DNA from 2 places in the Variovorax sp. BGA-UO-ETr-C22 genome. Region 2 is predicted to be linked to the other one. Evidence: riboswitches for the same ligand, from Rfam matches in the RefSeq annotation. Region 2 holds a riboswitch; the other holds the start of a gene.
The links. A riboswitch is a leader RNA that binds a small molecule or an ion and turns the genes downstream of it on or off. The one in region 2 is predicted to bind S-adenosylhomocysteine.
Positions count from the first base shown of each region.

Region 1: it holds a riboswitch for S-adenosylhomocysteine, as region 2 does, so the genes downstream of both, metH (methionine synthase) here and ahcY (adenosylhomocysteinase) in region 2, are expected to answer to the same signal.

Region 1 covers NZ_JCAQPA010000011.1:115,647-123,131, forward strand. Annotated here, with positions in the region: gene AC57B8_RS20375 (ArnT family glycosyltransferase) at 1-1,002, opposite strand, end outside; gene metH (methionine synthase) at 1,103-3,865, opposite strand; S-adenosyl-L-homocysteine riboswitch at 3,888-3,963, opposite strand; gene AC57B8_RS20385 (esterase/lipase family protein) at 4,096-5,151, shown strand; gene AC57B8_RS20390 (lipase secretion chaperone) at 5,163-6,074, shown strand; gene AC57B8_RS20395 (PACE efflux transporter) at 6,096-6,533, opposite strand; gene AC57B8_RS20400 (LysR family transcriptional regulator) at 6,636-7,485, shown strand, end outside.
Region 2 covers NZ_JCAQPA010000010.1:1,311,041-1,318,525, forward strand. Annotated here, with positions in the region: gene AC57B8_RS19490 (23S rRNA (adenine(2030)-N(6))-methyltransferase RlmJ) at 1-82, shown strand, start outside; gene AC57B8_RS19495 (septal ring lytic transglycosylase RlpA family protein) at 93-731, opposite strand; gene metF (methylenetetrahydrofolate reductase [NAD(P)H]) at 785-1,609, opposite strand; gene AC57B8_RS19505 (TlyA family RNA methyltransferase) at 1,620-2,459, opposite strand; gene ahcY (adenosylhomocysteinase) at 2,465-3,904, opposite strand; S-adenosyl-L-homocysteine riboswitch at 3,970-4,038, opposite strand; gene phaP (TIGR01841 family phasin) at 4,290-4,787, shown strand; gene AC57B8_RS19520 (alpha/beta fold hydrolase) at 4,810-5,739, shown strand; gene AC57B8_RS19525 (hypothetical protein) at 5,786-6,229, shown strand; gene AC57B8_RS19530 (alpha/beta fold hydrolase) at 6,226-7,299, shown strand; gene AC57B8_RS19535 (GNAT family N-acetyltransferase) at 7,325-7,485, shown strand, end outside.

The DNA of each region.
Region 1 (7,485 bases), on a different contig from region 2:
CACCTGCTGCACGTAGTCGGCCGGCACCCATTCGGTGAAGCCGAACACGCGCGCGCCGATCGGGTTGAAGGGGTCGCCCGTCATGATCGCGTTGCGCGCGTACCAGTAGATGCACGGGATCAGGAAGCACAGCAGCGCCGGCGCCCAGGCCTGCAGCAGGCGGCGCTCGTGGCGCACCACGAACAGCGCCACCAGCGGCAGGAAGATCAGCGCCTGGTACTTGGAGCCCGCCGCCACGCCGAGGCAGAACGCCGCCAGGCAGAGCCAGCGCGTGCCGTCGCGCAGCGGTTCGGACTCGCGCCACCACCACAGCGCCACGAAGGCCGACAGCACGAACAGCGCCACGCCCATGTCGATCAGCGCGTTGGCGTAGTCGCCCATGCCCAGCCAGATGGCCGCACCGATGCAGGCGGTGAGCCGGTTGGCGTGCAGGATGCCCAGGCGGAAGATCATCAGCACCGACAGCGCGCCCGCCAGGGCGTTGAGGAAGTGCGGCAGCACGTCGTCGCCCACCTGCAGCGCGGCGGCGTACAGCAGGTTGTAGTTGTAGGGGAACCAGGGGTAGCGCAGCCAGTCGTGGATGCCCAGCGTGCCCTGCTGCGCCACGAGGCGTGCATACGGCAGGTGGTACATCAGCTCGTCGAAGGCGGCCGGCGGCGCGAGCGGCGCCACCAGCGCGGGCAGTGCGACCAGCGCCAGCGCGATGGCGGCGATGCGTTCGAAGCGGGTCCACGGCGGCGTGGCGGGCGCGGCCGCGCGCAGCGCACGCACCTCGGCACGCCAGCCGCGCCACTGCCACGCGGCGGCCACGACGCCCGCGCCGATCAGCCCCAGCGTGGCCTCGCGGCGGAAGAGCCCGAAGATGGCCAGCACCTGGAAGGCACAGATGTAAAGGCCGACACCGAGCGCGGCCGACATGGCCGCTTCGAGCCAGGCGTCGCGGCGCGAGGGCGGGCGCAGGCGCGCGAGCACCGCGCGGCCGGCACCCCAGCAGACAATCACGAAGATCGCGAACTGGGCGTAGTGCGCGGCGGCAAAGATCAGCTTCTGAATATCAACTCCCGTGGCCGGTCACTCCGGTCGCGCCGACCGGCCGGCAGGTTCAAAGGTTCGGCGCCAGCAGGCGCTCGAGCTCCGATTCGCTCGTGCGGCGCCGCGCGGCCTGGTCCTGCAACTGGTCGTGCCCGATCTTGCCGACGTTGAAGTACGTCGCATCGGGGTGCCCGAGGTAGAAGCCGCTCACGCTGGCGGCGGGCATCATAGCGAGGCTCTCCGTCAGGGTCATGCCAATGTCCGCGCAGTTCAGAAGGTCGAACATCGGGCCCTTCACGCTGTGGTCGGGGCAGGCCGGGTAGCCGGGCGCGGGGCGGATGCCGCGGTACTTCTCGGCAATCATGTCGTCGTTGCTCAGGCCCTCTTGGGGCGCGTAGCCCCACAGGTCAGTGCGCACGCGGTGGTGCATGGCTTCGGCAAAAGCCTCGGCCAGCCGGTCGGCCAGGGCCTTGAGCATGATGGCCGAGTAGTCGTCGAGGTCGTCGATGAAGAACTTCTCTTTCTTCTCGACGCCCAAGCCGGCCGTGACGGCGAACACGCCGACGTAGTCCTTCACGCCGCTGTCCTTGGGGGCGACGAAGTCGGCCAGGCAGCGGCTGGGGCGCATCACGCCGTCGATCATCTGCTTCTCGGTCTGCTGGCGCATGCCGTACCAGGTGAGCGCGACTTCGCTGCGCGTCTCGTCGGTGTACAGCTCGATGTCGTCGTCGTTCACGGTGTTGGCGGGCCAGAAGCCGACCACGCCGCTGGCGCTGAGCCAGCGCCCTTCGATGAGGCGCTTGAGCATGCGCTGGCCGTCGGCGTACACGCGCACGGCCTCGGTGCCGACGATCTCGTCCTTCAGGATGGCGGGGAACGGGCCGGCCAGGTCCCAGGTCTGGAAGAACGGGCCCCAGTCGATGTACTTGGCCAGTTCGGTGAGGTCGAAGTTCTTGAACACGCGCCGGCCGATGAACTTGGGCACGGTGGGCACGAAGTTCGCGAAGTCAACGGGCGTCTTGTTGGCGCGCGCCTTGGCCAGGGGCCACATCGGCACCTGCTTCTTGTTGGCGTGCTGGGTGCGCACCTTCTCGTAGTCGGCGTTGATCTCGTCGATGTACGCGGTGGCCTGGTCCGAGAGCAGCGACTGCGCCACGCTCACGCTGCGCGAGGCGTCGGGCACGTAGACCACGGGGCCTTCGTAGTGCGGCGCGATCTTCACGGCCGTGTGCACGCGGCTGGTGGTGGCGCCGCCGATGAGCAGCGGGATCTTCTTGATGCGGAAGTGGTCGTCCTTCTGCATCTCGCCGGCTACGTACTGCATCTCTTCGAGGCTGGGCGTGATGAGGCCCGACAGGCCCACGATGTCCGCGCCCTCGACCTTCGCCTTCGCCAGGATTTCGTGGCACGGGACCATCACGCCCATGTTCACCACTTCGAAGTTGTTGCACTGGAGCACGACGGTGACGATGTTCTTGCCGATGTCGTGCACGTCGCCCTTCACGGTGGCGATGATGATCTTGCCCTTGGTGCGCACGTCGCGGCCCGCCGCCTCGTCCTGGCGCTTCTCTTCCTCGATGTAGGGAATGAGGTGGGCCACGGCCGACTTCATCACGCGCGCCGACTTCACCACCTGCGGCAGGAACATCTTGCCCTGGCCGAACAGGTCGCCCACGATGTTCATGCCGTCCATGAGCGGGCCTTCGATCACGTGCAGCGGACGCCCGCCCTTGGCGAGGATCTGCTGGTAGGCCTCTTCGGTGTCTTCGACGATGAAGTCGGTGATGCCGTGCACCATCGCATGCGACAGGCGCTGGTTGACGTGCACCGGGTGCTCGGGCGTGCCACGCCATTCGAGCTTCTTGCTGTCGTCCTTGGCGCCGCTCTTGGCGGTCTCGGCCACCTCGACCAGGCGCTCGCCCGCGTCGGGGCGGCGGTTGAGCACCACGTCTTCCACGCGCTCGCGCAGCGTGGGTTCGAGGTCGTCGTACACGCCGACCATGCCGGCGTTGACGATGCCCATGTCCATGCCCGCCTGGATCGCGTGGTACAGGAACACGGTGTGGATGGCCTCGCGCACCGGGTCGTTGCCGCGGAAGCTGAAGCTCACGTTGCTCACGCCGCCCGACACCTTGGCGCCGGGCAGGTTCTGCTTGATCCAGCGCACGGCGTTGATGAAGTCGACCGCGTAGTTGTCGTGCTCCTCGATGCCGGTGGCGATGGCGAAGATGTTCGGGTCGAAGATGATGTCTTCGGGCGGAAAGCCCACCTCGTCGACCAGCACGCGGTAGGCACGCTCGCAGATCTCGATCTTGCGTGCGTAGGTGTCGGCCTGGCCCTTCTCGTCGAAGGCCATGACCACGGCGGCGGCGCCGTAGCGCTTGACCAGCTTGGCCTCGTGCTTGAACTTGTCGACGCCCTCCTTCATGGAGATGGAGTTGACGATGCCCTTGCCCTGGATGCAGCGCAGGCCGGCCTCGATGACCTCCCACTTGGAGCTGTCGACCATCACCGGCACGCGCGCAATGTCGGGCTCGCTGGCGATGAGGTTCAGGAAACGCACCATGGCGGCCTTGCTGTCGAGCATGGCCTCGTCCATGTTGATGTCGATCACCTGCGCGCCGTTCTCCACCTGCTGGCGCGCGACGGCCAGGGCGTCCTCGAACTGGCCGTTGAGGATCATGCGCGCGAAGGCCTTGGAGCCGGTGACGTTGGTGCGCTCGCCGATGTTGACGAACAGCGTGCCCTCGCCGATGGCGACCGGCTCGAGGCCGGACAGCTTCATGGGAGGGGGAGCGACGGGAGCGGAAACGGATGCGGGAATCTGGGACATGGCCTCACCTGCGGAAGAGTCGGACAGGCGAGCGTCGTTGTCGCCCCAAGCCTGACGATTCGCCTCTGTGGCGAACCGCTGCAACGCTCCTTGGGAAGTCGCGCATTTTAGGTCGATTCGATTGCGCCCTGGGAAAACCCCAGTTTTCATTCCTGCACGTGTCAACAGAATGCGCCCACCGTTTCTGAACGAACGTTCGTGTTTTTAACCAAACGTAAGGGAGTTCGCCGATGGCCAGGAAGTGGAATGTCCGGTTGCAGCATGCAGCCACCCCGATGCGCGCCGTGGCCTTGAGCTGCGGCCTCCTGGCCGCCGCGGCCCTCGCGGTTCATGCGCCACCGGCGCGTGCCGCCGCCGGCGACAGCGCCACGCGCGTCGAGGCCCGCGTCACCTCCGACACGGCGAAGACGAAGTACCCGATCGTGCTGGTCCACGGCCTGCTGGGCTTCGACAACCTGCTGGGCGTCGACTACTTCTACGACATCCCCGGCAGGCTGGCCGCCGCGGGCGCCAAGGTGTACGTGGCGCAAGTGTCGGGCACCAACACCTCCGAGATCCGCGGCGAGCAGCTGCTGCAGGAGCTCAAGACCATCCGCGCGCTGGAGCAGAACCCCACGCTCAAGTTCAACCTCATCGGCCATTCGCAGGGCTCGCCCACGGTGCGCTACGTGGCGGCGGTGGCGCCGGACATGGTGGCCTCGGTCACCTCGGTGGGCGGCGCCAACGGCGGCTCGAAGGTGGCCGACCTGCTGGCCAAGCTGCCCGAAGGCGGCATCGGCCAGACCCTGGTGGTGAAGGCCGTCGGCCTGCTGACGGGGCTGATCGGTTTTCTCTCGGGCAAGGACCCGAGCCAGCTGCCCGAGGTGCCGCTGAACGCGCTGGCCTCGCTGACCACGGCGGGCGGCGCGGCCTTCGACGCCAAGTTCCCGCAGGGGCGCCCCGCGCCGGGCTCGTCGTGCGACGTGAAGAGCGGTGCGGCCGTGGCCAACGGCGTGCGCTACTACTCCTGGTCGGGCGTGTCGACCAGCTTCAACCTGTTCGACCCGAGCGACACGGCGCTGTCGACGCTGGGCAGCCTGTTCTTCTTCGGCGAGGCCAACGACGGCCTGCTCGCGGTCTGCACCACGCGACTGGGCACCCACCTGGGCGACTACCGCCAGAACCACCTGGACGAGGTGAACCAGGCCTTCGGCAACACCTACGGCAGCCAGTTCCCGTACTACGAGAAGAAGCCGCCGGAGCTGTTCAGGGAGCAGGCCGCGCGACTCAAGAGCGCGGGGCTCTGAGGACGCTGCGCATGCGCGGTGTGGCCTTGACCATCGGCGCCGTCGCGCTGGTGGCCGCGGGGACCGGCTGGCTGGCGCTCGGCCCCGGGGCGGTCGATGCGCCGCAGGCCGCCGCGCCCCGCGCCACGGCGGCGGTCGCGGTGCCCGGCGCGCCCCCGCCGGTGCCGCAAGCTGCGGCGGCCCCCGACGCCCTGCTCACCAGCGAGCTCATCACCCTCTTCGACCAGGTGCTCGCCGAAGCGCAGGCCGACAGCAAGGCCACGCTGATGGCCCGCGCGCCCGCCCTGCTCGCCCAGCGCCTGCGCGAGGACTGGCGCGTGCGCGCGCTGGCCCTGCTGGAGCGCTACGTCGACATGCAGGAAGCCCTGCGCACCTTGCAGCCGCCCGCGCCGGGCGACCCGGCCTTTTTGCGGCGCAGCCTGGAGGCGCGCGAGGCGGTGCGCCGGCAGTTCTTCGCGCCCGAGGAAATCGAAGGCCTGTTCGGCGACCAGATCCGGCAGGACCGATTCATGGCCGAGAAGATGGAGTTGCTGTCCAACCCCGGCCTCACGCCCGAGCAGCGCGCCGCGGCGCTGGCGCAAAGCGAGCAGGCCTGGCTGTCGCCGGCGCAGCGCGAGGTGCGCAAGGAGGCCGTGGCCCATCTGGACGTGATGCGCCAGACCGAGGCGCTGCAGGCGCGTGGCGCCAGCCCCCAGGAGCGCTTTGCCGCGCGCAGCGAGGCCTACGGCTACGAGGTGGCGCGCGGCCTGGCCACGCTCGACCAGGAAACCCAGGAATGGAACGCCCGGCTCGACCGCTACGCCAGCGCGCCCGAGGCCGAGCGGGCCCAGCTGCGCGAGACGCTCTTCAACGAGAACGAGCGCCTGCGCCTGAGCGGAGCCCTGGCGATGCGCTCGGCTGCCGCGTCCAAGCCGGCAAAGTGAATCGGCTAAGTAAGCGCAGGCTTATGCAGGCTGCGCTTCGCCCATGGCCGAGGCCGGCAGGCCGAACACGCGGTCGAAGGCCCAGTTGAAGACGAAGGTGTAGACCAGGAAGAACACCACCAGGCCCAGGTCCATCACCAGCGCCTGCCAGAGCGACACGCCCAGGCCCCAGGCCAGCATCGGCACCAGGAAGGCGATCAGGCCGCCCTCGAAGCCGATGGCGTGGGCGATGCGGCGCTTCAGGCTGCGCCCGCGCACCGCCTGGCGCGACTCCCAGCGCTCGAACAGGGCGTTGAAGGTCAGGTTCCAGATCACCGCGATCACCGAGGCGCCCACGGCCAGCAGGCCCGAGTGACCGAGCCCCGCGTCCGACATCAGGGCCAGGCCGGCGCTGGCCGCCACGATGGCGATGCCCTCGTAGAGGGAGATGTAAACGATCCGACGCTGAAGGCCCTGCATGACTGTTTCTCTGTGTGTTTGACTGCGATGGCGGGACTTTATTTGCTTTTAGTTGATATAAAAAGTTAACTTATTTCAGTTTTATTGATAGATCGGTACGCCATGGCTTTCTCCAGTGACAACGTCGAGGTCTTCCTGGCCGTGATCGACCACGGCTCCTTCTCGGCCGCCGCACGCGCGCTGCGCAAGGTGCCGTCGGCCGTCAGCATGGCCATCGCCAACCTCGAGGCCGAGCTGGCGCTGCCGTTGTTCGACCGCAGCGGCCGCGAGCCCCAGCCCACGTCCGCCGCGCGCTCGCTCGAGCCGCAGGCGCGGCTGCTCGCGGCCCAGCTGCGGCAGTTGCAGGTGCAGGCGCTGGCGCTCACGCAGGGGCTGGAAGACCGGCTCACGCTGGCCATCGCGCCCGAGCTGCTGGCCGCGCCCTGGAGCGGGCCGCTGGCCGCGCTGGCCGACGACTACCCGCTGCTGCAGGTCGAGGTGCTGGCCGCGCCGCAGGCCGACGCGCTGGCGCTGCTGCACAGCGGCCGGGCGCAGTTGGCGCTGGTGTTCGAGCGCCCCAGCCTCGACGGCCGCGAGGGCTTCCAGGAGGTCGGCAGCGACACCATGGTGGCCGTGATGGCGCCCGAGCACCCGGTGCTGCGCGCGGCGGCCGGCGGGCGCCTGCGCGAGGAGCACCTGACGAACACGCGCCAGATCGTGGTCGCGGGGCGCGACCTGGCCACCAGCGACCCGCGCTTCGTGTTCGCGCGGCATGTCTGGCGCACCGACAACGCGTTGGCCGCGCTGAGCCTGATCACCGCCGGGCTGGGCTGGGGCTGGCTGCCGCGCAACTTCGCGCGGCCGCACGTGGCGGCGGGCGCGCTGGTCGAGATCCCGTTCGAGAACCTCAGCAACGGGCTGGACCTGTGGGTGGACGTGGTGTGGTCGCGCGAACGGCCGCTGGGCCTGGGCG
Region 2 (7,485 bases):
ACTGGCCGAGGCGCTGCCCCAGCTGGCCGAGCGGCTGGCCCAGGACCGCAACGCCGCCTACTCGCTCGAGAGCGGCGGCTGAGGCAGGCCGCTCAGCGGCGCTTGCGCGGCGGCACGATCACCCGCTTGCGCGCAGGTGCCGGCGCGCGAACGCGCGACGTCGGCGCCTCGGGCAACAGCGCGGGCGGCAGATCTTCCGCCGCCACGGCCTGGCCGCCGCAGCGCATGCCTTCGCGGTCGATGACCGACAGCGCCACCTGCTTGATGCCCATGCTCGTGAGACCGATGCGGTCGGCCGCGGCGCGGCTCAGGTCGATGATGCGGCCCGGCGTGAAGGGCCCGCGGTCGTTGACGCGCACCAGCACCTCGCTGCCGTTGACCAGGCTGCGCACGCACACGCGCGTGTTGAAGGGCAGCGTCTTGTGGGCCGCCGTCATGGCGCCCATGTCGAAGCGCTCGCCGTTGGCGGTCTTGCGCTGGTGGAACTGGATGCCGTACCACGACGCGCCACCACGCTCGAAGATCTCGCGCGGCTCATCGCCGGGCACGCCGTCGTCCAGCGATTCGCCGGTGCCCGACACCGCGAGGTCGTAGCGCACCGACGGCACGGCCGAGCGCGGGGCGGCGCCGGGCGGCACGGCCAGGCCGCGTCCCAGCGGCTGCAGCCGCTTGCCGGACGCCGCCGGCGCGGCGGCGGTGTCCGCGTCTTTCTCCTGCGTGGCAGGCGGCATGGTGCACCCTGCGAGCACGCAGGAGACCGCGACGGCGACCGCGCGCAGCCCTCTCAATCCAGGCGCTCCAGAATCGCCAGCGTGGCCGCCGACTGGTTCATCGTGTAGAAGTGGATCGCGGGTGCGCCGCCCGCTTGCAGGCGCGCGCACAGGTCGGTCACCACGTCCAGGCCGAAGGCCTTGATGGAGGCCGTGTCGTCGCCGAAGCCCTGCAGCCGCAGGCGGATCCAGCGCGGGATCTCGGCGCCGCAGGCGTCCGAGAAACGCATGAGCTGCGTCGAGCTCGTGATAGGCATGATGCCCGGCACGATCGGCGTGTCGAGCCCCAGCTTGCGCGCGTCGTCGACGAAGCGGAAGTAGGCCTCGGGGCTGAAGAAATACTGCGTGATGGCCGAGTCGGCCCCCGCCTTCATCTTGGTGGCGAAGGCTTGCAGGTCGGCTTCGGGCGAGCGCGCCTGCGGATGCACTTCGGGGTAGCAGGCCACCTCGATGTGGAAGTCGCGGCCGGTCTCCTCGCGGATGAAGGCGACGAGGTCGCTCGCGTACTGGAACTCGCCGCCGATGCCGTAGCCGCTGGGCAGGTCGCCGCGCAGCGCCACGAGGCGCTTCACGCCCATGGCCTTCAGCTCGGCCAGCTGCTCGCGCACGGTGGCGCGCGTGGCGCCGATGCACGAGAAGTGGCTGGCGGCGTCCACGCCCTCGGCCAGGATCTCCTGCACCGCACCGAAGGTGCCCTGGTGCGTGGAGCCGCCCGCGCCGTAGGTGACGGAGCAGAACTGCGGCTTGCGCGCATACAGCTGCTGGCGCACGGCGCGCAGCTTGACCGCGCCTTCGGGCGTCTTGGTCGGGAAGAATTCGAAACTCAGCGGAAGGCGCACCTGCGTCTCCTTAGGAACCGTCGCCCGCCTTGGCAGCAGCACGAACGGCGTGAATGAAAAACTCGCGGTTGCCGTCGCCCCCGGCGATCGGGCTGTCGAACCAGCGCAGCACCTTCAGCTCGAGCGCCGCGCAGGCGTCGTGCAGGCGCTTCTCGACCACAGCGTACATCGCCTCGTCGCGCACGATGCCGCCCTTGCCGACCTGGCCGGGCTGCAGCTCGAACTGCGGCTTGACCAGCATCAGCAGCTGGCCGTCGTCGGCCAGGAACTGCACCACAGCCGGCAGCACCAGCGTGAGCGAGATGAACGACAGGTCGCCGACGATGAGGTCGAAGCGCGGCTCGGGCGAGGCTTCGACAACTTCGTCGACCTCGCCAACTTCCGCGTCCTCGTCCTCGCCGTCGTCCACCTGCAGATCGGCCGGCGACAACGCCCGCGCATTGACGCCTTCGATGGCGACCACGCGTTCGTCCTCGCGCATGCGCGCATGCAGTTGCCCGTGGCCCACGTCGACGCCCACCACCTTGGCGGCGCCATGCTGCAGCAGGCAGTCGGTGAAGCCACCGGTCGACTGGCCGACGTCCAGGCAGAGCTTGCCGGTCGGGTCCACGCCGCTGGTCTTCAGCGCGCCTTCGAGCTTGAGGCCGCCGCGCGACACGTAGCGCGCTTCGGCGGCGTCGGCGAGCTCGAGCTCGGCCGACTCGGGCACTTCGTCCTTGTTCTTGGCGACGTTGCGCCACGCGTCGCCCGTGCCCGCGTCACGCCAGCGCATGCCGCCGGCGATGAGCCGGACCGCTTGCGAACGCGACGCGGCCAGGCCGCGCTCCACCAACAGTTGATCGGCGCGCACGCGGATCAATAGCGGTAGGTGTCCGGCTTGTAAGGGCCGTTCTTGTCCACGCCGATGTAGGCGGCTTGCGAGTCGGTCAGCTCGGTGAGCATGGCGCCGACCTTCTTCAGGTGCAGGCGCGCGACCTTCTCGTCCAGGTGCTTGGGCAGCACGTAGACCTTGCCGGCCTGGTACGCATCGGGCTTGGTGAACAGCTCGATCTGCGCGATGGTCTGGTTCGCGAACGACGACGACATCACGAAGCTCGGGTGGCCCGTGCCGCAGCCCAGGTTCACGAGGCGGCCCTTGGCCAGCAGGATGATCTTCTTGCCGTCCGGGAAGGTGATGTGGTCCACCTGCGGCTTGATCTCTTCCCACTCGTACTTCTCGATCGACGCGACGTCGATCTCGTTGTCGAAGTGGCCGATGTTGCAGACGATGGCCTGGTCCTTCATGGCGGCCATGTGCTCGTGGCGGATCACGTCGCGGTTGCCGGTGGTGGTCACGAAGATGTCGGCCTTGTCGGCGGCGTACTCCATGGTCACGACCTTGTAGCCTTCCATGGCGGCCTGCAGGGCGTTGATCGGGTCGATTTCGGTGACCCACACCTGCGCCGACAGCGCGCGCAGCGCCTGGGCCGAGCCCTTGCCCACGTCGCCGTAGCCGGCCACGCAGGCCACCTTGCCGGCGATCATCACGTCGGTCGCGCGCTTGATGCCGTCCACCAGCGATTCGCGGCAGCCGTACAGGTTGTCGAACTTGCTCTTGGTGACCGAGTCGTTCACGTTGATGGCGCGGAACAGCAGCGTGCCCTTGGCGCTCATCTCGTTCAGGCGGTGCACGCCGGTGGTGGTCTCTTCGGTCACGCCGATGATCTCGGCCGACTTGCGGGTGTACCAGGTGTCGTCCACGGCCAGCTTGGCCTTGATGGCGGCGTAAAGAATGCGCTCTTCTTCGCTGGTCGGGTTGGCGAGCACGCCCAGGTCTTTTTCGGCGCGCTGGCCCAGGTGCATGAGCAGCGTGGCGTCGCCGCCGTCGTCCAGGATCATGTTCGGGCCTTCGCCCTTCGAGCCCTTGGGGCCGAAGTCGAAGATGGCGTGGGTGTAGTCCCAGTAGTCCTTCAGCGACTCGCCCTTGATGGCGAACACTGGCGTGCCGGCGGCGGCGATGGCGGCGGCGGCGTGGTCCTGCGTCGAGAAGATGTTGCACGAGGCCCAGCGCACTTCGGCGCCCAGGGCTTGCAGCGTCTCGATGAGCACGGCCGTCTGGATGGTCATGTGCAGCGAGCCCGTGATGCGCGCGCCCTTCAGGGCCTGGCCCTTCGAGAACTCTTCACGGATGGCCATCAGGCCGGGCATCTCGGTTTCGGCGATCTTGATTTCCTTGCGGCCCCAGGCGGCAAGGGACAGGTCGGCAATCGCCTGGTCGGCGGTCGAGACGGGGGTGGGCTTGAGTACAGCGCTCATATGAACTCCAAAACTGGTTTGAAAGATGCCACTGCGTACGGGGAAGAAAGACTCACCGCGAGAACAGCGGGTGAGCGTGGTTGCGATGTGGTCCGAGCCTCACGCCTGACGGCGCTGCAACGCTCCTCGGAGCGCCGGATTGTAGTCGCGGCCGCCCGGCCCGCCAATCGACCGGGGCATCCCACATCACGGAAAGCGCCGCCCCCCGCGAGGCCGGGCCGGGCGGCGCGGGCCACCCCGGGAAACTCCGCAGGCAAATCCGCGCTTGGAGCGCCCTGAGCCGCGCCGGCCCGGCGTATCGTGGCGGCGGGCCCCGGCCGCCCGGCCGCTGCCTGCATCCACCCGTTCGATTGTTTTCATCACCCGACACAGGAGATTCCGCACCATGGCCACTGCCAAGAAAGCCGCCGCGAAAAAAACCACCGCCAGCAGCGCCGGCGCGAAGCAGGCGGCGCCGTCCGCCGCGGACATGCTCGATCCGATGAAGAACCTCAAGGGCATGGCCGAGCGCCTGCAGAACCTGAACCTCACCGGCGGCGCCGGCAAGCTGCTCGACAGCGGCCGCAAGGACCTGCAGGCGCTGATGCAGGCCAACGAGAAGTCCTACCAGGGCCTGCAGACCGTGGTGCAGCGACAGACCGAGATGATCAAGACGGCCATCGCCGAATGGCAGACCGCCGCCAAGGCGATGCCGGGCAAGGACCCGAAGGAAAACCTCGCCAAGCTCGACGAGCTGGGCCGCCAGTCGTTCCAGCGCGCCGTCGACGACATCAAGGAGCTGGCCACCCTGGCCGCCAAGTCGCAGGCCGACGCCTTCGACGTGGTGCGCCAGCGCATCCAGGCCAACGTGGACGAGGTCACGAAGCTGCTGCAGCGCAAGTAACAAGAAGCAAAGAAAGGCCCGCATGACCGCCGTCGCGCCCCGCACCGAACGGCGCACCCGCGCCAACGGCATCGAACTGGCCTGGGACAGCTTCGGCGACCCCGAGGCGCCGCCGCTGTTGCTGGTCATGGGCCTCGGCGCCCAGATGGTCGCCTGGGACGACGCGTTCTGCGCCGCCCTGGCGCAGGCCGGCGGCCACCACGTGATCCGCTTCGACAACCGCGACATCGGCCACTCCACCCACCTGCCGCACGCCGGCGTGCCCGACATCCAGGCGCTGATGCTGCAGGCCATGGCCGGGCGCCCGCTGCAGGTGCCCTACACGCTGCGCGACATGGCCGACGACTGCGCCGGCCTGCTCGACGCGCTGGGCATCGCGCGCGCCCACGTCGTGGGCGCGTCGATGGGCGGCGCCATCGGGCAGGAGATGGCCATCCACCATCCGGGCCGAATGCGCTCGCTCACCAGCATCATGTCGAGCACCGGCGACCCGGCCCTGCCGCCGCCCACGCCCGAGGCGCTGGCGGTGCTGTTCGCGCCCGCGCCGACGAGCTTCGAGGCCTACCTGCCGCACCACGCCAAGCTGTGGCGCGTGCTGCGCGGGCCCGACGCCTTTCCGCTCGACGAGGCGCGCGACGCCGAGCGCGCGCAGCTGGCCTTCCTGCGCGGCCTCAACCCGGGCGGCGTGGCGCGGCAGCTGGCGGCCGTGTTCGCATCGGGCAACCGCAAGCCGGCATTGCGCGCGGTGCAGGTGCCCACGCTGGTGATCCACGGCGACGTCGATCCGCTGGTGCCCGTAGCCTGCGGCATCGACGTGGCCGAGGCCATTCCCGGCGCGACGCTGCTGCGCATTCCGCGCATGGGCCACGCGCTGCCGATCGCGATGTGGCCGCAGATCATCGAGGCCATCGCCGCGCACACCGCACGGGCGGCGCGGCGCGACGATCACTGAAAAGAAAAAAGAGACACGACAACGAACCCAGACGGAGGTGTTTTTCATGAGCCAGTTTCCGTCCCTCGATCCCATGGCCCTGTGGCGCGAGCTCACGGCCCAGTGGGAAAAAAGCACCAACGAATTCGCCAACGAAGCCATGGCCTCGGACCCGTTCCGCCAGGGCATGCACGGCGGCATGAACGCCTCGCTCACCGCGCAGAAGGCGGTGGGCGACCTGATGGCGCGCTACCTCACGCTGCTGAACCTGCCGACACGCGGCGACCTGCAGGCGCTGGGCGAGCAGCTGCACCGCATCGACGACCACCTGGCGGGCATCCGCCGCGCGCTGGAAGGCGGGGCAGGACCCGCCACACGGACCGCCGACGCAGCCACCGCCCCGCCCCGACCACGCCGCACCAAGCAGCCGCCCACGGCGGCGGCAGCGCCCGCACCGGCCGCCAAGACCGCCGCCCCCAGGAAACGCCCCGCCGGAAAGCGCCGCCCATGAGCGCGCCGCCCGACACCTTCCAGCTGCCCGGCATCCGCGGCGAGATCGAGCGCACGATCCAGCGCAACATCAAGGGGCTGGACTTCCTGACCTCGACCGCGCCCGCTGTCGGCCTCACGCCCAAGGACGAGATCTACCGGCGCGGCACGCTGAGCCTGTACCACTACCGCCCGATGGTCGACGAGATCTACCGCGTGCCGGTGCTCATGGTGATGGCCACCACCAACCGCGCCTACATCTTCGACCTCGCGCCGGGCCAGAGCATGGTCGAGTACCTGCTGCTCAAGGGCTACGACGTCTACGTGATGGACTGGAACGCGCCGCGCCCCGACGAGAAGCGCCTGCGCATCGAGGACTACGTGCTCGACTTCATTCCCGATTCGATCCGCCGCGTGCAGGAAGACTCGGGCGAGGACGACGTAACCATCGCCGGCTACTGCATGGGCGGCGTGCTCTCCACGCTGTACGCGGCGCTGCACCCGGGCGGGCCGATGAAGAACCTCGCGCTCTTCACCACGCCGATCGACTTCAGCCGCATGAAGCTCTTTCATGCGTGGTCCGACCGGCGTTATTTCGACGTCGACCGCCTGATCGACACCGTGGGCAACGTGCCGCCCGAGATGCTGTTCGCCTCCTTCGACATGCTGCGCCCCGCCGGGCGCGGCGCCGGGCTGGTGCAGCTGTGGGACAACATGGCCAACGACGAGTTCGTCAAGTCGTACCGCATGTTCGACCGCTGGGGCGCCGAGATGCTGCCGCTGGCCGGCGAGTACTTCCGCCAGACCGTGAAGGAGCTCATGTGGGACAACAAGCTGCACAAGGGCGAGCTGGTGCTCGGCGGGCGCCCCGTGCTGCTGAAGAACATCACCGTGCCGGTGCTGCACGCGCTGGCGCAGCACGACCACATCGTGCCCTACGAGGCGGGGCAGCCGCTGATCGCCGGCATCGGCTCCACCGACAAGGAAGAGGTGGTGCTCAAGGGCGGCCACGTGAGCCTGGCGGCCGGCACCAACGCCGTGCGGCGGCTGTGGCCCAAGCTCGACGAGTGGCTGGGCGTGCGCTCCACCTGACGAACACAACCCTCCTCCTACGCTCATGACCGCATCTTCTTCCCGCACCTACCCGCGCACCGTCGCCCACGCGGACGGCGACATCGCCCTGCGCCTGATGACCGGCGCCGACGCCCCCGCCGTGCTGGCCTTCGCGCAGGCGCTGCCGGCGCACGACCTGCTCTTTCTGCCGCGCGACATCACCGA